Regions from separate parts of the Lysinibacillus sp. OF-1 genome, predicted to be linked through region 2. Evidence: riboswitches for the same ligand, from Rfam matches in the RefSeq annotation. Region 2 holds a riboswitch; each other region holds the start of a gene.

Region 1 (5,678 bases), 1.6 Mb from region 2:
TAATGTTGGCAAAGTGGATAAGCCAATGTGGTCGCCCATTAGTTTAGGCTCGACGACACGACGAATAATAAGTAAAATAGCAGCTAAGATGAATAATTTTACAGCGATAGCTGTGTTTCCCATTAATAGATGGTATAGTCCCCATGGGGCTAATATAATAATGGACCCTAGGAAAGGAACGATATCTATTAACCAAATAATAATGGTCATCGTAACTGCATATTTCGGTTGGATTAATAGTAATCCAATAAGTGTGACGCCACCTATGATAAAGCTTACAAATAAGTGTGCCTTCATATAACCGAATGTTGCATCTTTTAAACGATTTAAGATGATTTTTATTTTCTTTGCTGTGTTAGGCTTTAAATATTTATAAGTGATTTCCTTTAATTTGGGCAAATCAAGCATAAATAGGAATAAAGCAATCATATAAACGAGAAGACTGATAAATAGGCTTGGAATCTCTGAAAAGAATGCTGAAACTTTGTTATAATTAAAGAAGCTTAAAAAGGATTCTTCAACTTTCTTTATGAAATCCATAGTGGTTTTTTGAAGCGAAGCACTTACTTCAGGTGGAAAGTCCTCTGTGTATTTAGAAATATTTTCTTGCATATGAAGCCACATATCTGATAGCTTGGAAATATAATAGGGAGCTTGCTTTGACAATATAATTATTTGCGACATAATTTGTGTAATGGATATATAGCAAATAATAGAGATAACAATAACACTCACTATGTATATAAAAGCAACTACAATTTTCCTTGACATTTTCCATCGCCTTTTAAAGAACATAACAATGGGTTCTAAGAAAAATGCACTGACACCAGCAAGTATTATAGGCATGGATACAGGGATTACAAAATAGGCAGCTACAAGTAGAGAAAGAATCACAATCAATCGGAAAATCATTTTCCTAGCATTAAATTTATTCATAAACTCACCTTCTTTGAGAAAAAAATTAAGTTAAGTGTACCATAAATCAAATTTTATTACGTTCTGAAACAATAAAGGTAGGGATAAATTATGGAGAAAGAGATTTTGCAACTTTTTAATAATCTAACAGAGCATGACCGCGATATTGAATCTTACGAGGAACTAATAAAAATTCTGCAGGAACCCGTAGATTGGACATATGCAGTCTGGGAACAGCTTGTACAAGCACTTACATACAAAGATGGTCATGCACGTGCACGTGCTGCACAAATTTTATGCGCCTTAGCCGCAAAAAGTGACCCAGAAGAAAGGGTATTGGAGGATTTTTTAAAGATTTGGGCTGTGACTTATGATGAACGATCCGTTACAGCTCGAAATGCATTACAAGCTATTTGGAAAATTGGGCTAGCAGGTCAAGTACAAAGTGACTTAGTGGTGTCTTATTTAGCAAAGAGATTTCAAACTTGTTTAGATGAGAAGCATCCGACTCACATTCGCCATGATATTATTGTATCTTTTAAAAAGCTATATGACGAGACAAGTGACATAAAGTTATTAGACATTGCCCATCGTTTAATTAATGAAGAGCAGGACGTTAAATCTAAACAGAAGTATAAGTCAGCCATCCGTTCAACGTAACGAGATGGTGTTTTTTGTGCAAATTATTTGGTAAATTATTGAATAGTCAACTATAATAAATGAAAAAATAAAAGGGGTTAAGACATGAGCATTTATAATTATTTAGTACGAAAACCTAATGGTGAAATTTTATCCATGGAAACATATCGTGGAAAAACGATGCTAATTGTCAATACGGCGAATCAATGCCGATTTACATATCAATTTGATGACTTACAAAAAATGTATGATAAATATGGGAAAGATAATTTTGTCGTTCTAGGATTTCCTTGCGATCAATTTGGTCATCAAAATCCTGAAGATGGCGAGGAGACTACGCATCTTTGTAAAGTGAATTATGGCGTTACCTTCCCAATTTTTGAGCTTGTACAAGTAAATGGAGAGACTACCCACCCATTATTCAATTATTTAAAACATGAAGTGGATTTTCGAGAGTTTGGCAAGGCGAGCATGCAGGAAAAAATGCTTGCTGAGGCAATTGTTCAACTTGCCCCTAACTTTTTAGATGGTCGTAATATTCGCTGGAACTTTACAAAGTTTTTAGTAGATGCTAACGGCAAGACCGTTGCACGCTTTGAACCAACAGATTCACAACTTGATATTGAACAGGCAATTGAAACTATACTATAAAACAGTTTTGTTTATCTTATTCTTTAGAAATGGTGACGATCCATTCAAAGCACAGCTATTTTTTCCTATTAATATATGATAAACTGCTTTACAAGTGAATTATTCTTGCAGAATAAAGGTGCTAACAAGCATAATCGGGAATTCGGTGAAAAACCGAAGCTGTTTCCGCAACTGTAAGTACAGCTAGTATAAAGGTTTACCACTGTCTTAACAGAGATGGGAAGGTACTTTATCACACATTCGTTTTTTATGTAATGAACTGTACAAGCCAGGAGACCGACCTTTGTTTGAACGTATAAAAACTTCTCGGAAGCTAGGAGGATATACGGCAAATACATAGGCTATGTCATGTTAATTTGGCCATTATTATGTTATTTTCGTCGTTCCTTTGCGTAAAGGAGCGGCGTTTTTTTATGCAAGAATTTTCATAATGAAAAGTGGGGGGATCGCAAGTGAAAAAAGATGCACGTTATTCTTGTTATCCATTTATGCGTGAAAAAGCTTCGACGGTTGATTTTGAGATTCGAACAGACAGTCTGACTACGCATTTGGGAGTTGCTTTAGCTGCAGTTAAGAAAGAGGATGTACAAGCTGTTGTAGAAGATTTAATGATTATTTTACCTATGGCCTACCATGTCAATGGCTCGGTTCGTGGAAAACTAGCCGTAACAGAAGAGGATCTTGCTTGGCTAAGTGAGCGCTATGATTTTTATGTTCGTCATGTGAAGGAAGAGATACAAAACTTTGTCTTACCTCAAGGTACAGAGGCTGCCGCTGCTCTACATCTTTGCCGTAGTGAAGCAAAAAAATCATATCGTACATTACACAAAGTATCGGATGAACGAGAGGTTCCAGCTATTCTTTTTGATTATTTAGGCCTATTAGCCAATGTGTGCTTCGTTATGGCTGTCTTTATGAATCAACAAGCAGGGATAGCTGAAATACCATTTATTAGTAAATCATATCCGATGAAAAAGAAAAAGGAGAATAATAATGAAGAAATTATTTAATGTTCAATGGCTAACAGTACTCTTCCTTGCAATGATTTTAGCAGGTTGTGGTACTTCGGTAGATACTAAAAATAAAGACGCTTCACAGGATACACAACAAACAGAGCAAACAAACTACAAAGTGACAGATGATCGCGGTGTAGAAATAGAGTTTAAAGAAGTACCAAAAACAGTTGTATCATTGCAACCAAGTAATACAGAAATTTTATTTGCTCTAGGTGTTGGTGATAAAATCGTAGGAGCAACTGAGTATGATACTTACCCAGAGGAAGCACAGAAAATTGAACGGGTTTCTGATTCTGTGAATTTTAACAGTGAACGAATCATAGCGTTGAAGCCAGATGTTGTTATAGCTTATACGATTGGTGATAAGGAAGCAATGAAACCACTTGAAGATGCTGGAATCAAAGTGTTTGTTATTCAATCAGCAGCTACATTCGATGATGTTTATGGTGACATCGAACAGATCGCAGCTGTAATGGGTGTTGCAGATAAAGGAAATGAAGTAAACGAAGAGATTAAAGCGAAATTAGCTGACGTTAAAGCAAAGGTGAAGGAAGTAAAAGCACCGAAAAATGTTTATTTAGAAATTAGTCCTAAGCCCGATATTTATACAGCAGGCTCTGGTACTTTCCAGCAAGAAATACTAGATGCAGCCAATGTTAAGAATGTTTTTTCTGACTTGAGCAGCTGGGCACAAGTTTCTGAGGAAGATGTCATAGTGAAAAACCCAGATGTTATTTTAACGACAGTAAACTACACAGAGGATCCAATAGGTGAAATACTTACACGTGATGGATGGAATACAGTGACAGCAGTTCAAAATAAAGCAGTACAGACTCTTGATACAGATATCTCTAATCGACCTGGCCCACGTATTGGGGAAGCCGTAGAACTAGTAGCAAAGGCTGTCTATCCAGAGTTATTTAAATAAGAAACCATTCAAGGCTAGCTGTATACTGACAGCTAGCCATTTTTATGTGGGTTGTTATTTCCTAGTGTGAAAATTGGAATTAATTGAGTTAGTTCTATAAAATAAAAGTAAGAGTGCTCGATAATTTTAGGAGGTGTAGTAATTGGAACAGTTAGAGACAAAGATAATTCCATTTGAGGCAGTTTATAATTTTCGAGATATGGGGGGATATAGGACAAGGGATGGGCGCATTGTCAAGAACGGTTTATTTTACCGCTCAGCGGCTCTTGGGAAAATGACGTTGGCGGATAAAGAGCTATTTGAAACATTAGGGATTAAAACCATTTTTGATTATCGTGATAATAATGAGGCACACCATAATCCTAACCCTATGTTCTCACACGCTCAATATATTCAAATACCAGCGAAGGGCAATCATACATTTGAAATGCCTACAAATGCTGGTGGTAGAGATTTTTATAAAGCAGTAAGCCCCGAAATGTTCCGAGATTTTTATGCACAGATGCCGTTTAATAATCCTTCTTTTAAAGAGTTAATGAAAACCATACAAAATCCTGACAATTTGGGTCTTGTCCACCATTGTGCAGTTGGTAAGGATCGCACAGGTATAGGGGGAGCTCTTATTTTGCTAGCCTTAGATGTACCTGAGGAGACGATTATGGAAGACTATTTAAACACGAATATCCATTTACGTCCAATGGTAGACAGAATGGCACAGGCTATTCAACATCAATATAATGAGCAAGAATTACAGCAATTCTATGCATTAATGTCTGCTCGAGAAGACTATTTACAAGCAGCATTGGATGCTATGGATTACCATTATGGCTCAAAGACTAAGTTTTTAGAGCAGGAGTTTGGCCTAACTATTGCTAGACGAGAGCAATTGCAAGCTTATTGCTTAACATAACAATGACCCCTTTCACATATCTGTGTGAGAGGGATTTTTTATGTGGAAGCGCTGTCTTCCTATAAACCTCTTTACAGTCTGAAAATTTATGATAAGATACAATAGATTTTTAAGAAAAATATAGGAGAAGTGAAAGTATTGGCAGAGACAATGAAAGAGACAAATAAGTTAAGTCTATTCCATTTAACATGGCCTATTTTCTTAGAAGTATTTCTATTTATGTTAATGGGATTAGCCGATACTTTTATGCTCAGTGCTTTATCAGATAATGCTGTATCCGGAGTAGGTGCAGCCAATCAATATATCCATATTGCGATCTTGATTCTTGAAGTGGTAGGGAATGGTGCATCCATTGTCGTTTCACAGTATTTAGGTTCAAGACGTTTTTTTGAAGCAGCGAAAATATCGGCTTTAGCTGTCACAATGAATTTGGTTGTTGGACTGTTAATGAGTATTCTATTTTTCTTCTTTGCAAAACATTTAATGACTATGATGAACTTGCAGGGAGAAGTACTTCACTATGCACAAAGTTATTTAGTTATCATCGGGAGTTTTATTTTTCTACAGGCTATTATTAATGCACTTGCTGCAATTATTCGTGTACATGGTTGGACGAAGC
Region 2 (5,678 bases):
TATTGATAGCTTAAAACAAAATTCACGCCGCTATGCAAAAAGACAACTTACCTATTTTCGCAATAAAATGGATGTCCATTTTATTACGACGGATGAACAATTATAATAATTAAGAAAAATTTCTAAAAATTACTAATTGATAAATTGGTAGAACATGCTACTATAGGAGTGAAGAGGTAGAAAGTTAGTGGGGAGGCTATTTGATGAAATCAATCAACTTGCAAGATACGTTCTTGAACCAACTACGTAAAAACAGTGTTTTTGTAACTGTATTTCTGTTAAATGGATTTCAGTTAAAAGGGACTGTGAAATCATATGACAATTTTACAGTTTTATTAATGGATGCTGAAAATAAGCAGCACCTAATCTACAAGCACGCCATTTCTACATTCGTTCCAGCAAAACAAATAGAGTTTTTAGAGACAGAAGGATAAAAAATTGTTAAACAGCTTGTGTTCACCACACTGGCTGTTTTTTTTGTTACAAGCTATAATGTAAGTGGAATTTGAAATTTTGGAGGAAAAAAGTTCATGAAATCAATGGAAACAACACAATTACTAGAACGATTAGATGCAAATGAGGACCTATATATTATTGATGTACGTGAAGAGGATGAAGTAGCACACGGCATGATTCCTGGTGCCAAGCACATTGCCCTTGGGACAATCCCGGAACGTTTAGAGGAATTAGACGTAGAAAAGCCATATATTGTTGTTTGTAAGGCTGGTGCTCGTTCTGCTAATGCATGTGCTTATTTAGAAGCGCAAGGATTTGATGTAACAAATCTTGAAGGCGGCATGCTAGCTTACGATGGAGAATTAGAATTTAAATAAATGACATAATGAAAAATAAAACCATCCATAGCATTTTTGTGAAGGGTGAAAATGGATTTCCGTTGCAGGCTACTTGCTTTCCTGGTAGCGAGCGCCGAGCCGCTTCCTCTGCTACCGCTCCGTTTAGAGGCTCGCCTGTCTCACTATCCCACGGGAGTCAAGTAGCCTTCCATTCCAATGCATAAAAATGGTACCTTTTTAGCAAAGGTGTTCACTACTCTTTATGGAGGGGTGTTGTTACTTACCACTTCTTCACATTGAAAATAAAGGGCTATCCTTTCTCTCATCAGACAAATAATGGGCTATTTTGTTCACTACGGTTCGTATGAAAGAGAAGGAAAAGCCACTTTTACATATGGTTGATTGGAGTGGAGCCAGTGTCACTCCTAGGGGATTTAGCGTCACAGAGGGGACCTTGGAGCGAACGCAGTGAGTGAAGCGGCTCATCATCGGACGCCCCCTGAAAGGACGCTGGTGGAACGGAAATCAACCTCTCGCTTTTCAAAGTGGCTGTTTCTATCATTGACATCACCTTTTTTATATACTTATTTTCGGAGTGTGTTCATGATGAGGCTGAAATTTTTTTCAAAGTTAATATACGGATTCACATTTTTTTGCCCACGAACCTTTAAAGCATAACTGGAAAAATTTAAACCAGCACCATATATTTGTAAAGTACCATTCGCAAGATCCCCCTTTTGAAGAAGTTCAAGACCATCTTTTAAGAAATTTTCACTCTCATCGAAGTGACATTCCGTCATGTATTTATCCCCGCTATAATATAACTTCAAATTTTCGATGATTATATTCGCTGTTTCGTTACTTATACTAGCATCGACATTCATTAATAACTGATTGATTGGTTTCACTAACTGAGCGTAGTGACTATCATAATTTTCACAAGTCTCCGCAATAGCATTTCTCAATTCTCTTGCATTCATCCTAACTCCTCCTCAAAGAAAATTTATGACTTACCTTATATTGTACATACTCATAATAGTATGAAGGGATTAGTGACCCCTTTCTTTATAAAACTTACTCTTTAATTTTCAGAAATATGTTACAATTATGTAGGTGAAGGAGGGATTTTGTATGTTTTGTTCAATAGCACCCCCAACAATGTCTTTACAGTAGAATCTACTGTTTAGGCATACAATAACAGTTTGCTCATTTTCAATAGATTCTACTGTATAGGTTAATACTTTATACGTAGAAAGTAGGTATTTGTAATGAGCGGAAAATTAGCATTTGTATTATCCATGATTATTTTTGGAGCAGTTGGTGTTTTTGCCAAGTATATTCCGTTATCTTCAAGTGAAATCGCTTTTTGGATGAGTTTAATAGGTGCTTGTTTTTTAGTAGTGATTTTTATTTATAAAAAGAAAAGTTTTTCGAAATTAGAGATTATAAAAAATAAGTGGAAATTAATACTTTCTAGTATCGCCTTGTGTGGGAACTGGATTTTTTTATTTCAGGCTTATAAAGCAACAACGATTGCCAATGCTGCATTGAGTTATTATTTTGCACCAGTACTCGTTATCTGTTTATCTCCAATTATTTTAAAAGAGAAGCTAGTTGGCAGAAAAATAATGTATGTCTGTGTGGCCCTTATCGGACTATATTTGATTGTCCAAAGTCAAGGCACTGGGGACAGTGAGCATTTTATAGGCATTGTCTACGGTCTTATCGCGGCATGCTTTTACACAGCGCTAACATTGACAAATAAATTTATATGTGGCTTAAAGGAACCAGAAAATACAATGATTCAACTTTCTTTAGCAGCATTTTTCCTTAGCTTCTATCTACTTGGAACTACAGGATTTCAGGTCATGAAAATCAGTTTTGAATCAGTCCTATTCTTAATTACATTAGGCCTTGTCCATGCAGGGGTTGGATTTTTATTGTTCTTTTTAGGCATGTCACAGTTAAAAGGACAAAGTATAGCCATTCTTAGCTATATTGATCCACTGACATCATTAGTAATTTCCACGATGATTATAGGAGAAAAAATGGCGCTTCTACAAATAATAGGAGCGGTCCTATTATTAGGCTCAACATTGCTAAGCGAAATAGAAAAAGAATAGGTAACCGAAGAAATGGTACAAGGCGAGTATTCTAATATTGACAGAAAAAATACGCTGTCGTAGATTATAAATAGTTTAATAAAAGCATTAGGTGCCCAATAGGGAGAATAGGGAATAAAGTGAAAAACTTTAGCGGACCCGCCACTGTATAAGGGAGTGTCATCGTAAATGCCACTAGCGAATCGCTGGGAAGGCACGATGATATGTTGAGCTTGAGCCAGGAGACCTGCCTACTTGCTTCGGAAGTATATAGATGATGGAAAAGTCTGTAGTTTATTTGTCATGACAATAAACTACAGACTTTTTATTTTGTCTTCATGTAGAACGAGAGGAGAAACAATAATGCAATTATTACAAGACACAATTCAAAATATCCAAGGGGCTGATATGAATAGTATGGACCAAGCTAGAAAGCGAATTGATGCGCTTTGTAAGCCCCCAGGTAGCTTGGGTAAACTAGAATCACTTGCCGTACAGCTTTCAGGCATAACAGGACAATTATATCCAATGGTCGATAAAAAAGTGATGATTGTCTGTGCAGCAGATCATGGCGTTTGTGAGGAAGGCATAACAACGAATCCACAAGATGTTACGGTCTTTCAAACATTAAATTTTCCTAAGGGAGGTACAGGCGTTTGTGCGATTGCGGGCATTACCAATGCAAAGGTAGTAACAGTAGATGTTGGGGTAAAAGAAGATATTCCGCTTGATGCAGGTGTTATCATTCATAAAATTAAACATGGCACAGATAACATGGCACAGGGCCCTGCTATGTCAAGAGAAGAGGCTATTCAATCCATTGAAGTGGGGATTCATGTGGCAACAGATGAAATCACAAAAGGAGCCAACCTACTTGGAACAGGTGAAATGGGCATTGGTAATACAACGCCGAGCACTGCCATATTAGCTGCTTTGACTGGCTATGACCCTATTGAAATAACAGGGTTTGGCGCAGGAGTTGGTCAAGGAGGGATTGCTCATAAAGCAGCAGTAATTGAAAAAGCAATTACTCTCAACAACCCTAATCCTAACGATATCATTGATGTTCTAGCTAAAGTTGGAGGGCTAGAGATAGGGGCTATGGCTGGTATCATGCTGGCTGCCGCAAGTCACCGAAAACCTGTTATTATTGATGGTTTTATTTCGACTATTGCTGCGCTTATTGCTTATCAAATTGAACCGAAAGTAAAAGACTTTATCATACCTTCCCATGCTTCAGAGGAACCAGGGGCTAAAATTGCCGCATCATTACTTGGTGTAGAGCCAATGCTGCATATGAACATGCGATTAGGCGAAGGCTCTGGTGCTGCTCTAGCTTTTCCTCTTTTAGATGCTGCTTGTTCTATGATGAAAAATATGGTGACATTAGAAGAAGCCATGAATCTTTTGGCTAAATAGTTACTGAATAACAAATAAGCGCAAAGAGTTCATTAACTATTTGCGCTTATTCATTTTTTTATCAATTACAGTATCTATGCCCGATTCAACCTTCGCAAAGGCAAACGCCACTTCATCATATAGGAAAGAATGCGTAATGCTGTAATCACTGCAAATAATACATAAAGGAAAATGTCTCCAGTCAAAACTTCAAATCCGATAACAAGCCCTGCGAGAGCAGCCCAAACACCATAGACTTCATCACGGAGAACTAGCGGCTTCCGTCTAGCTAATAAATCTCGCACAATACCACCACCTGAACCTGTTAAAACAGCAGCTACAACGACTGCGCTAATTGGCATATCTAGCTTCACTGCATAGAGTGCACCTTGAATAGCGAATGCGGATAAGCCAATGGCATCTGTGAAGTTGCCCCAACGATGCCAATGCTGAATCAGATGATGCGGGAAGATAAAAAATATCGTAATCGCAGCTAGTGCAATTTGAAACATCATATCCTGTCCCCATAAGGTTGTGACAGGCAGTCCGATGAGTAAATTTCGAATAGCTCCTCCACCAAAAGCAGTGACAATACCGAGTATATATACACCGAATAAATCGTATTCTTCTTCCATGGCAATGATTGCCCCAGAAATAGCAAAGGCAATTGTTCCAATAATACTAAAAACCTCCCAAGCCATCCCTTTCACCCCTTCTATCAATAAATGAACTTCTTTTTTAAAAGTTAAAAGACTTTTTTTGACGTAACAGAATCTATGAATTTAATAGCCAAAATCAGTCATTACATACGCTTCTTGAAGTAAGTCCGCACATTAGCTTAGCGTAAAATTCGCTTAGAAACAATAGGCAAGTTTTGCAGGGGTTCATACAAATTGATAAGATGTTATTGAAATAAAGAAAAACATTCGTCAAAAGCGTTGATATACCAGTAGTTATTTAGGGAATTCTAGAATGAGTGAAGTCAATTTAGAGAGTCGATAGATCTTACTGATTGAAATGCGGGACAATTGTGAAATGGAGAAGAAAAGAATGACGTTTACATCTAATTTATCAGCACAAACGCTATCCTTAGCGTCAAAAATAGAGGAGCAAGTTCGACCCTATCATGCAAAGGTAGAAGAAATGGCGTTTTATAATCAACAGAAGGTGCTAGCAGCATTTCGCAAGCATCAAGTAAGTGACTATCATTTACATCCATCCAATGGCTATGGCTATGACGATGAGGGACGCGATAATTTAGAGCGTGTTTATGCGGAAGTTTTTGGGGCGGAGGCTGCCATTGTACGACCACAAATTATTTCAGGAACACATGCAATCACGCTTAGTCTATTCGGTGTCCTTCGTCCTGGTGATGAGCTGCTTT
Region 3 (5,678 bases), 1.1 Mb from region 2:
GTATTTTTAATATGTCGAGGGAATATTAAGGAAGTAGAAAAGGAACTGGGCATTTCGTACCCAACTGTGCGAGGCAAGCTAAATGACATTATCTCATCTCTTGGCTATGTCCAAAAGAAGAAAAATGAAGTAGACGAGAAAAAAATTGTAAGCATGTTGGAAAATGGCGAAATCACAACTGATGAGGCCATAAAGCTCTTAAAAGACGAATAGGGAGGAATGCTACATGAAAGAGGAAATTACTAAAGTGTTAACCATGATTCAAGAGGGGAAAATTGATGCTGAAAAAGGGTCAGAGCTGATTCAAGTGTTACAAGAGAAAGAGGAGTCAGGTAACAAATTTCTGGAAAAAACGAAGTATTTAGATAAAACGTTAAAGGTTCGTGTGGTGTCCACTGAAAATGATAATGTCACTGTGAATTTGCCTATAAAACTTGTCAAGGCTGTGTTAATGGCTGGACACAGTATCGCTGCGAGTATTCCGCAATCGGAAAAATACGTGAAAGATATCGATATCAATCTTCTTCTTGAAGCCATCGAAAATGAATTAGATGGACAAATTGTGGACATAAAATCGGCAAACGGAGATACCGTTTCAGTTTTCATTGAGTAGAGGCGACTTATGATGCATGTAAAAGTGAAAGCAAAAGACGTTCGCTTTACCGTTCCTGTTCCATATGCTGTGCTAACCATTGTTCTTTCCATTTTGACTTCAAAATGGATTCAGCAAAGTGTCAACAAATGGACAAAGGCATACTTCGACAGAAAAAAAATCGACTTTTCCTTTCCATTCATTGACAAAGAAATGCTCAAGCCTATTATCAAGGAACTACAAAATTATAAAGGGCTCGTGCTAGTAGATGTCAAGGCGCAAGACGGTACAGAGGTTAAGGTTAGACTGTAATAGCCTAATAGTTAAGATGAGAGCATGTTTTCATAAAAAGCATGCTCTTTGTTATTTAAAGAGAATTCTTTGCAAAAGAACTATCTAAATTCCACAATTTGTCCTCTAGATTGTCTAAGCGTGTTTTTGTTCTTTTCTCAAGATAATCTGGTAGCTCATTTTTACTGAAATAGGTAAGATTCAAACTCTCACCATCCCTCATCTCTAGTATACCACTGACATTTTTCGCACTATAAAGATGAATAACTGTATAGATTTCATCCCCATTTGGATATTGAAAATAATAATCTGGCCCTGAAAAAACACCAATCAAGTCCAATTCATTCGCTACCAGTCCTGTTTCTTCATGAAGTTCACGAGTAGCAGCTTCTTCTAGCGTTTCATTCAGTTCCATTGAGCCACCAGGTAATCCCCAATCCAACGTATCTGAACGATGTTGAAAGAGAATTTTCTTATCATCGTTGACTACAAGAATTGTCGCCCCGATACTGATAATCGGTCTACTACCGATGTGTTTCCTTAATTCTGAAATATAGCCCATATGTGCTCCTCCTCTATATTATAAAAAAACTATTCGCCTTTTTTATTATAAAGACCTCTATTTTACTTATAACCCTTGAAAATGGATTTATTGGTATAGATGAACAATCTTTTTTTGTACAAAATAATGCTCAAAAATGCAGAATAGTCAATCAAAAATGAAAAATAGCTTTTTATAATCAGTCTTTTCTGAATTTTACCTATATTGATTGTTTTGAAAACTCTATGTTAAGGTAAATAGACAAATTGAATATGCTAAATTTTGGTGGTTCAAATGGGGTTCATTCCATTTGATTAAAAGGGAAGTTGGTGAGAGTCCAACACTGTCCCGCAACTGTATTTAGGAGCTCGATAACAAGGCCACTGTTTTGTTTGTCAAAATGGGAAGGTGTTATTGAAGTGTTGATTATAAGTCAGGAGACCTGCCACAAAATAAGCATCAATTGACCTACGAGGATAGGGAGGTGTTAGCTACTGCATGATTTTTGTGAATTCCTGTAAATTCACTGTTATTTGGTCTGTCATGCTTTTGTAGATTAACAACTTCTAAAAAGGGGTAGAAGTTGTTTTTTTGTTGTTCTTTCGTGTTGGAATGGTAACGCTTACAAGAATAATTAAACAAAGGGGCTGTCATTGAATGGAGTTAACTTATTCACCAGGTCTTGATGGGGTCATTGCTGCTGAAACAAAATTATCTTTTTTAGACACTGTAGGAAGTCAAATTGTTATTCGAGGCTACGACTTGATTGAATTATCACAAAGATATTCGTATTTAGACATTGTCTACCTACTACTGCATGGCGAAATTCCTACTGCCGAGCAACAGGCTGACTTACAGGACAAATTAAAAGCACATTATCAGGTTCCACAAGAGATCTTCCAAATCTTCAAGCTCTTGCCTAATGAAACACATGCGATGGATGGACTGAGAACTGGAATTTCTGTTTTAGCAGGCTTTGATCAGCACATCAATGATCGTTCTACTGAAATGAACTTGACGCGAGCTTATAGACTTTTAGGCGGTATGCCTAACATCGTAGCCAATAGCTATCGTGTCTTAAACGGACAAGATGTTGTGGAGCCAGATAGTCAGCTTTCCTATAGCGCCAATTTTTATTACATGATTACTGGTAGAAAACCAACGGCGTTAGAAGAAGAAATTTTTGATCAGTCTCTCGTTTTATATAGTGAGCATGAGATGCCAAATTCGACGTTTACAGCTCGTGTTATTGCCTCTACACAATCTGATTTGTACGGTGCTTTAACTGGAGCTGTCGCATCATTGAAAGGAAATTTACATGGAGGGGCCAACGAGGCAGTCATGTACATGCTTCTAGAAGCCAAAACAGTAGCAGGCTTTGAAGCCTTGCTGAAAAATAAACTGCAAAATAAAGAAAAGATTATGGGCTTTGGTCACCGTGTTTATATGAAAAAGATGGACCCAAGAGCACAAATTATGAAAGAGGCTTTGCATAAATTATGTTTGGCACAAGGGGATGATCGCTTATATCACATGTGTGAAGCTGGTGAGAAGGTGATGGCACAAGAAAAGGGCTTGTACCCAAATTTAGATTATTATGCAGCACCAGTATACTACATGCTTGGCTTGCCAATTGAAATCTATACACCTATCTTTTTTGGCTCACGAACAATTGGCTTATGTGCTCACGTCATTGAGCAGCATGACAATAACCGATTATTTAGACCTCGTGTCCATTATATTGGCGAGCGTCATAACCTTGAAGAATTGTCGGTATAATCAAGTTTTAACAACTCGCCATAGAGCTGATGGGCATTCTGACCAATGCCTATCAGCATACTAGTATATCAAATTCATGCCTTGAAGGGAAGATATAGATGATTAAAACAAATGACATATCTAAGACAGATCAATTACTTACAGATATTGCGGATTATGTAGTCAATACAACTATTACAAGTGAAGAAGCATACGAAACGGCACGCTATGTATTATTAGATACATTAGGGTGTGGCATTTTGGCCTTACAATATCCTGAATGCACGAAACTTCTTGGCCCAGTAGTACCAGGCACAGTCGTTCCTAATGGTACACGAGTTCCAGGCACTTCCTATGTTCTTGATCCTGTAAAAGGTGCCTTTAATATCGGTTGTATGATTCGTTGGCTGGATTACAACGACACTTGGCTTGCGGCTGAATGGGGACACCCTTCCGATAATTTAGGGGGCATATTAGCTGTGGCTGATTATTTGAGTCGCGTGCGTGTTGCTGAAGGGAAAGAGCCACTTAAAATGAAAGACGTATTAGAAATGATGATACAGGCCCATGAAATACAAGGTATTCTCGCATTAGAAAATAGCTTAAATCGTGTTGGGTTAGACCATGTACTGTTTGTCAAAATTGCGACAACAGCTGTTGTGACAAAGGCATTAGGTGGCACTCATCAGGAAATTGTCAACGCCTTATCAAATGCTTGGATTGATAATTCGAGCCTACGAACATATCGCCATGCACCGAATACGGGTTCTAGAAAATCATGGGCTGCTGGTGATGCAACAAGCAGGGCAGTACACTTAGCCATGATGGCTGTGAAAGGCGAAATGGGCTATGCAACGGCCTTATCTGCACCTGGCTGGGGCTTCCAAGATGTTCTCTTTAATAAGCAAGAATTAAAGCTTGCTAGACCACTAGCATCTTATGTGATGGAAAATGTTCTATTTAAAGTTTCTTATCCAGCTGAATTCCATGCACAAACAGCTGCCGAATGTGCCGTTCATTTACACAATGAAGTGAAAAATCGTTTACAGGACATTGAACGCATTCAAATTACGACCCATGAATCCGCTATACGAATTATCGATAAGGAAGGACCTCTTAATAACCCAGCTGATCGTGATCACTGTCTTCAATACATTACAGCAATAGGGCTTATCTATGGCGATATTACAGCAGACCACTATGAAGATGAAGTGGCTGCAGATCCACGTATCGATAATTTAAGAAATAAAATGGTGGTTGTGGAAAAACCCCAATATACAATTGATTACCTAGATCCTGAGAAACGTTCGATTGCCAATGCTGTTCAAGTTTATTACAAAGATGGCACATCATCTGAGCTTATTGAATGTGAATATCCTTTAGGACACCGTTTCCGTCGTGAGGAAGCATTCCCTCAAATCATCGATAAGTTCCAGCAAAACATTAGCACCCATTATTCCCAAAAACAATACAGTAAGATTAATGAAGTTTGTGCTGATCAAGCACTTCTTGAAAATAGTGCTGTTCATGAATTCGTTAATTTATTTGTTTAACTTCTTTCAGGAAATTAAAGCCTCTGGCGAATGTCACGAATCGGGAAGGAGTTAATAAAGGATGTTAGCCTAAAATCCTCCCATCCTTGCGATAACGGCTAACTGACCTGCATCACAGCCGCTTTCGGACGTAAATATGCCGAGGCATCATTGATTATTAGGAGGTTTTTATAGATGGCGTGGATTGTAAATGAAGCAATAGCACAAAAACAATTGGCTGAACAATTTCGAACACTCATTACTCGTTCAACGATTTTACAAATCCCAGGAGCTCATGATGCAATGGCTGGCTTAATGGCTAAAAAAGTTGGCTTTGAGGCATTATATCTTTCTGGCGCTGCCTACACTGCCAGTAGAGGCTTACCTGATTTAGGCATGATTTATTCAAATGAAGTTGCACAGCGTGCGAGCGAAATTATTCGTGCGACTAATTTACCGTTGCTAGTGGATATCGATACTGGCTTTGGTGGTGTCTTAAATGTTGCCCGCACAGCTCGTGAAATGGTAGAGGCTGGAGTAGCTGCTGTACAGCTAGAGGATCAAAATCTTCCAAAAAAATGTGGTCATTTGAATGGGAAAACACTCGTTGCTCAAGAGGAAATGATACAAAAAATAAAAATGATTAAACAAATAGCTCCTACGTTAGTAATTGTTGCCCGCACAGATGCAAGGTCTGTAGAAGGTTTAGAGCAGGCTATTTTAAGAGCTAAAGCTTATGTAGCAGCTGGGGCAGATGCCATTTTTCCAGAGGCTCTCCAAACAGAAAAGGAATTTAAACATTTTGCTAGTGAGCTAGATGCTCCGTTATTAGCCAATATGACTGAATTTGGACAAACACCGTATTATACGGCTAAGGAATTTGAAAAGATGGGCTATTCGATGGTTATATATCCCGTTACATCGATGAGAGTAGCAGCCAAAGCCTATGAGCAAGTGTTTGGCT
Region 4 (5,678 bases), 1.5 Mb from region 2:
ACTGTCAACGGCTTTCTGAACGGCTTCTTTCATCAGTGGAGATTCCCCGTAGCCTCCTAGACTCATATTAATGACGTCAACACCCTGTTCAATAGCATACAAAATGCCTTGTGCAATAATGAAATCATTTGCACCTTCTTTGCCATTAAATACGTCAATGGGTAGTAGCTTCGCTTTCGGATTCACACCGTGTCCGCCTATGCCATTATCTTTAGCTGCGGCGATAATACCAGCTACATGTGTTCCGTGATCACCTGGATAAGTAGTATTCGCTGGTGCTGCTGCATTATAGGGTGGGAGTACTTGAGATTTTAGATCGGGGTGTTTAAAATCTACACCAGAATCAATGACAGCGACTGTCACATCATGCTCACCCGCTAATTCTAGTGCCTTATCCATTTGCAGTAGGTTTAAATGATACATCTCTTGTTTCTTTGGATCGACTTCTGTTTGAAAAGAGCGATACACATAGCTAGGAGATACACTTGTAATGCCATCTTGCTTTAGATAGTAAGCAACTGCTTTTTCTATTGATACGCCTTTATTCAGTTGTACCACATCATAGCCTAATGAAGGAATGGAGCGGATGACTTTGGAGCCAATGTTTTTATGTACATTTTTATCAAGTCCTGAATGCTTGATAACAATTTTATCCTTACTCATCCATTTTTCTTCATTCTGCTCTGTTTGTTTCATACTACTTGCCAGTACATTCTTGGCTTTATGCTGAGGTACTTCAGCAAAGGCAGAAGCAGCTGGAACCATTAGTGTAGCGGATGCTACAATAGCGACTGATTTTTTAAACAAACTTTTCAATTGTTATCTCTCCTTGGTGTTATAAATTAAGTCTCGACTCTATTAATACGGATAAAGATTAGAAAAGTTTCGTAAAGGAGGAAAATTTTTCACTATTTTTTCCTTCGAATTGTCTAAAGTTTTTTGTTTTACAACTAATTAGTAGAAAGCCTCTATTCAGCTGATGGACTTCCAAGTATTGCACGCTTCGTTCTTTTACGTTTATCCAATATGTTTTTGGCATGCCAAACCATCAAAGACATCGCAACGAATTTGACGTATCGCTAACATAAATCGAATCTTTTGATTTCGTAGTAGTTTACTAATTTTTGAATATGAAAGAAAATAAAAAATGATAAAGCCATCGAGAGAGAATTTCTCGATGACTTTTGTCTACAATTGTTCTATTAATTGTTGTAATTCATACTTGGAGCGGGGGGGTGTAATGTTTTCCTGCAATAGCTTCTTTTTTTGTAATGTCATGAACATATCAAAAACCCATGGACGTTCGAGATGTGCACGTTGCAGCAATTCTTCTTCATAAAACAACTCGATCGGGTCTCCGTTATAAATGATATTCCCTGCCTCCATGACAATGATTTGATCCGCCCATTCATAAGCAAGGGGAATGTCATGGGTAGCAAGTAAAATGGTTCTTTCGCCGTCTTCTAATTTACCTAGGTACTGTAGAACTTGGGTAGCATAATAATTGTCAAGGCCTGCTGTTGGCTCATCTAATAAGAGGACAGAGGGCTCCATCGCTAAAACACCTGCCATCGCCACACGCTTTTTCTGACCTACGCTTAGAAAGTGAATAGGTTTTTCGAGTAAATCGCCTATTTCCGTTTGCGCAACAGCCCATGCTATTTTTTCTTCGATTTTTTCGGTAGACCAGCCAAGATTTAGTGGTCCAAATGCGATATCTTGCTTGACAGTACCTGAAAAAAGTTGATGATCCGCATCTTGAAAAACAATGCCAACTTGCTGGCGAAGTGCCTTTAAAGCTTTTCGACTATATTGAAGCTCGTTGCCATCAAAAACAATCGTCCCAGCTGACGGTTGTAAAATACCATTAAGATGCTGAAACAATGTTGATTTTCCAGCGCCATTATGACCAAGGATGGCAATTTTTTTTCCTTTTGGAATGTGTAAAGTAATGTCTGACAATGCCTTCGTACCATCTGCATAGGCATAGGACAAGCGGTTTAGTTCAAAATAGAATGCTGTCATGAGAAGTACCCTCCATATACAATGAGGAATAGGAATAGTGTCGCTATGCCTAGCCAATTTTTCTTGCTATAGGAGCCCATCTCTTGCCAGTAGACGGCTTCGCCACCCCGTGACTGCATGGCATTATTAAGCTCACGACTACGCTGAAACATTTCAGCAAATAGCGCCACAATAAGCATGGATACGGAGCGTAGCCATTGCATTGGAGAATGGTAGCCAAGACGCGCTTGCTGGGCAAGATGTATTCTGTACATGCTTTCTAAAAATATAAAAATAAAACGATAGGTTAGTTCAATAAGCTCAACCAATAAAGAGGGCAGTCGCCATTGTCGGAGCACATAGCAAATCCCTTGTACGGATGTGGTCAAAATTAAAAAGTATAAACAACTACTACTGCCAAGGACAATAAAGAACAATTGTTGGGCGGACAGGGCACTTGCTTTTCCGATGAAAATTGTCCAATTCATCCACGTAAAAGACCACAGATGGGCAGGTAATACATGAGTTGCTGGTGTGATTGACAGCAAGATGGATACAAGACTTGTTAGTAAGAAAAATCCAGGTAGCAATAATAACTTAACATAGTAGGTAAGCGGAATTTTTGCACCTAAAATGATAAAAGCACTCATTACAAAAAATGTAATGAGTGAAAGTCGTTCATCTCTCATGATGAGCGTTACGAGAAGTAGACCAATTGAAAATATCATTTTTTCTAGCGGATGAACGGACGCTAGCTTATTAAGATACGCATACTTATCAATGAGTAACATAACGGGTTAACCTTCTTTATGCTTGCCGCGCATATAGCCGATGAAGTAGCCAATAAAACCAGCTCCAATAGCTGCCTGTAGCACGAATAATAAGCTTTCAATTTCACCACTTGGTGGCTCCCATAAGCTTTCAAACCACGGTTCATATTCTGCATTGATTTCGCCAATGGCTGCTTCTGCCTCTCCATCAGCACCACCAAATTCTGCACCTTTTTGTATAAACAATGGGATGATAGCTAACAGCACAACAATCGCTAATAGTAATAAATTTCGTTTCATCTACTAATGTGCCTCCTTTGTTGAGAAAACACGCAACATTTTTAATTCGCTGACATTGTACTTTTTCAAGAAATTCATCACAATGACCGTTAAAATTCCTTCACTCACCGCTAACGGAATTTGAGTTAAGGCAAAAATACCTGCGAACTTTGTAAACGATGCCATAAAGCCGCCAACCTCTGAAGGGAAGGCTAATGCTAACTGTACAGAAGTCACAACATATGTACTTAAGTCACCAAGCATCGCAGCAAAAAAAACAGCTAGTGAAAATGACAACCCTATTTTTTGAGCCCCTTTAAAGACAAAGTAAGCAATAAATGGGCCTACAATCGCCATAGAGAAGGCGTTCGCTCCTAAAGTGGTAATCCCACCATGTGCTAATAATAAAGATTGGAATAATAAAACAATCGTTCCGATGACACTCATAGCGAGAGGTCCGAATAAAACCGTTCCAAGTCCAACACCAGTTGGGTGGGAGCAACTACCTGTAACCGAAGGGATTTTTAACGCCGACAGCACAAAAGCAAAGGCTCCTGAAAGACCTAAAAGCATTTTGGTTTCAGGGTTTTCTTCAATTGTTTTGCGAATGGAGCGCAATCCTAGAATAATAAATGGGATAGAGATGACCCACCAAAAAATAGCCCATTCGATTGGTAAAAAACCTTCCATGATATGCATAGCAAAGGCACGTTTTGGCACGAGTAAAAAGGCCAATAAAAAATAACTAAGTTTCCACCATGAAAATTTCAAAAGCTTTCCTCCTTACTAATAGATTTTTAGAATGTAGCGTGCGTAAATAAAAAAGCACTTCTCCGTTGTTGGAAAAGTGCATAGCTAAAAAAGCAAATAACATTCTCATCTGCTAAGCCGCACACCTATCCTCGTAGGCTGAAACGATCACATATTTTTCGGCAGGTCTCCTGGCTCTAGTTCAACACTTTATAGGTCTTCCCATCCGTTGGACAGTGACATGTTCTATAAAGCTCCCTAATACAGTGGCGGGACCGCGCCGGACTCAAACCGGCTTCCCTTTTAAGCAAAATGATAAGTATTTTACACCGAAAAAACATTAAGTTGTGAGATTTCACGACAAAGTGTAACATGATTTTCCATAAATATGCTATACTTTTTTTAAAAATATTTTCAATTGAAGGTCAATAGAGAAGATTCTGATAACTACTGAATTGTCATAAATAGGGAGATATTATAATTTTTATACCCGGTCTACACACAAAATTGATAAAATTGTCATAAATTTTTATAGAAATATTGAAATTTTAAAATAATGAGATATGATAGAGACAGTTTTCTATTCTATTAAGAAGATAATAAATTTCATATAAAACGTCGATAAGTGCTCGAATAACTCGAGATAATAGGGAAATTGGTGAAAATCCAATACAGCCCCCGCTACTGTAATAGCTGATGAAATCGCAAAGCCACTGGTGCAAACTTGGGAAGGTGCGATAGTAAAATGAAGCTTAAGTCAGGAAACCTGCTTATTTGATTGTGCATGCAAACTTTTCGGAGGGAGAAGTTGAAGCAAGAGCGAGTACCTGTATTTTATTTTATTCGTTTTTATTTGGCTTCTACAAAACCTTTACTCTTCGTAATTAGAGTAAAGGTTTTTCTTTTTCCAGAAAGCAAATGAGGGGAGACAGAAGATGACAACATGGAATTTAGAGGGGATGAAAACACATCTCTTTATTTGTAATGGTAGTAGTTGCATGAACAAAGGTGGGGAGGAAATTACCCTAGCTATTCGAGAAGAAATACAACAGCAAGCACTTGATCAAGAGATACATACAACAAGAACGCGCTGTAATGGACGATGCAAGGATGCTTGTGTGGTCATCGCCTATCCGCAAGGGAATTGGTATCGTGTACCATCAACAGAGCATGCTAGAACACTTGTACAAGATTTACATCATGAATCCTTATACAACGAACATGTCTTTACACTTCGTGAAGGTACATTACAGCGTACAGCACAAACGACAGCCATTAAAGGGATCGAAAAGGTGAAAGAGGGGTAACAACATGGCGCAAAAAGGAAAAATTTTCGTAGTGGGCTTTGGACCTGGAGACTTTAAGCATATTACGACACGGGCGGTAGAGGCATTACAACAAAGTGATATGATCATAGGCTACAAAACCTACGTGGAGTTGATTCAAGATTTAGTCAGTGCGAAGTCGATTGTCAGTACTGGAATGACCGAAGAGGTGTCCCGTGCGCAGGAAGCGGTGCGCCAAGCAGAGGCTGGAAGCATTGTCTCAGTCATTTCAAGTGGTGATGCGGGTGTCTATGGTATGGCGGGATTAGTGTATGAGGTATTGATTGAGCTAGGCTGGACAGAAGCAACGGGGATTGAGGTAGAAATTGTCCCTGGTATTTCTGCCATCAATTCATGTGCTAGCTTACTTGGTGCCCCGATTATGCATGATGCCTGTACGATTAGTTTAAGTGACCATCTAACACCATGGAATTTAATTGCCAAGCGCGTCGAGGCAGCCGCTATGGCGGATTTTGTAATCGCTTTATACAACCCAAAAAGCGGTCGCCGAACAAGACAAATTGTCGAAGCACAGCGCATTCTCTTAGAA

What was found. Region 2 has a riboswitch for cobalamin ahead of cobT (nicotinate-nucleotide--dimethylbenzimidazole phosphoribosyltransferase). Riboswitches for the same ligand answer to the same signal wherever they lie in the genome.
Region 1: it holds a riboswitch for cobalamin, as region 2 does, so the genes downstream of both, NV349_RS21215 (hypothetical protein) here and cobT (nicotinate-nucleotide--dimethylbenzimidazole phosphoribosyltransferase) in region 2, are expected to answer to the same signal.
Region 3: it holds a riboswitch for cobalamin, as region 2 does, so the genes downstream of both, mmgD (citrate synthase) here and cobT (nicotinate-nucleotide--dimethylbenzimidazole phosphoribosyltransferase) in region 2, are expected to answer to the same signal.
Region 4: it holds a riboswitch for cobalamin, as region 2 does, so the genes downstream of both, NV349_RS13470 (energy-coupling factor ABC transporter permease) here and cobT (nicotinate-nucleotide--dimethylbenzimidazole phosphoribosyltransferase) in region 2, are expected to answer to the same signal.

What each region holds. Positions count from the first base shown of each region.
Region 1 covers NZ_CP102798.1:4,334,576-4,340,253, reverse strand. The annotation lists gene ytvI (sporulation integral membrane protein YtvI) at 1-936, opposite strand, end outside; gene NV349_RS21225 (hypothetical protein) at 1,027-1,575, shown strand; gene NV349_RS21220 (glutathione peroxidase) at 1,660-2,205, shown strand; cobalamin riboswitch at 2,305-2,504, shown strand; gene NV349_RS21215 (hypothetical protein) at 2,658-3,215, shown strand; gene NV349_RS21210 (ABC transporter substrate-binding protein) at 3,199-4,149, shown strand; gene NV349_RS21205 (tyrosine-protein phosphatase) at 4,292-5,059, shown strand; gene NV349_RS21200 (MATE family efflux transporter) at 5,210-5,678, shown strand, end outside.
Region 2 covers NZ_CP102798.1:1,219,565-1,225,242, forward strand. The annotation lists gene miaA (tRNA (adenosine(37)-N6)-dimethylallyltransferase MiaA) at 1-106, shown strand, start outside; gene hfq (RNA chaperone Hfq) at 204-434, shown strand; gene NV349_RS05700 (rhodanese-like domain-containing protein) at 531-833, shown strand; gene NV349_RS05705 (hypothetical protein) at 1,379-1,774, opposite strand; gene NV349_RS05710 (DMT family transporter) at 2,063-2,917, shown strand; cobalamin riboswitch at 2,990-3,165, shown strand; gene cobT (nicotinate-nucleotide--dimethylbenzimidazole phosphoribosyltransferase) at 3,260-4,315, shown strand; gene NV349_RS05720 (trimeric intracellular cation channel family protein) at 4,390-4,995, opposite strand; gene NV349_RS05725 (methionine gamma-lyase family protein) at 5,345-5,678, shown strand, end outside.
Region 3 covers NZ_CP102798.1:2,290,700-2,296,377, forward strand. The annotation lists gene NV349_RS11090 (DUF2089 domain-containing protein) at 1-213, shown strand, start outside; gene NV349_RS11095 (SHOCT-like domain-containing protein) at 227-613, shown strand; gene NV349_RS11100 (hypothetical protein) at 623-904, shown strand; gene NV349_RS11105 (NUDIX hydrolase) at 960-1,445, opposite strand; cobalamin riboswitch at 1,694-1,888, shown strand; gene mmgD (citrate synthase) at 2,082-3,203, shown strand; gene prpD (2-methylcitrate dehydratase) at 3,302-4,735, shown strand; gene prpB (methylisocitrate lyase) at 4,910-5,678, shown strand, end outside.
Region 4 covers NZ_CP102798.1:2,768,796-2,774,473, reverse strand. The annotation lists gene NV349_RS13490 (S8 family peptidase) at 1-816, opposite strand, end outside; gene NV349_RS13485 (energy-coupling factor ABC transporter ATP-binding protein) at 1,189-2,025, opposite strand; gene cbiQ (cobalt ECF transporter T component CbiQ) at 2,022-2,795, opposite strand; gene NV349_RS13475 (energy-coupling factor ABC transporter substrate-binding protein) at 2,802-3,074, opposite strand; gene NV349_RS13470 (energy-coupling factor ABC transporter permease) at 3,078-3,824, opposite strand; cobalamin riboswitch at 3,968-4,152, opposite strand; cobalamin riboswitch at 4,410-4,591, shown strand; gene NV349_RS13465 ((2Fe-2S) ferredoxin domain-containing protein) at 4,739-5,110, shown strand; gene cobJ (precorrin-3B C(17)-methyltransferase) at 5,115-5,678, shown strand, end outside.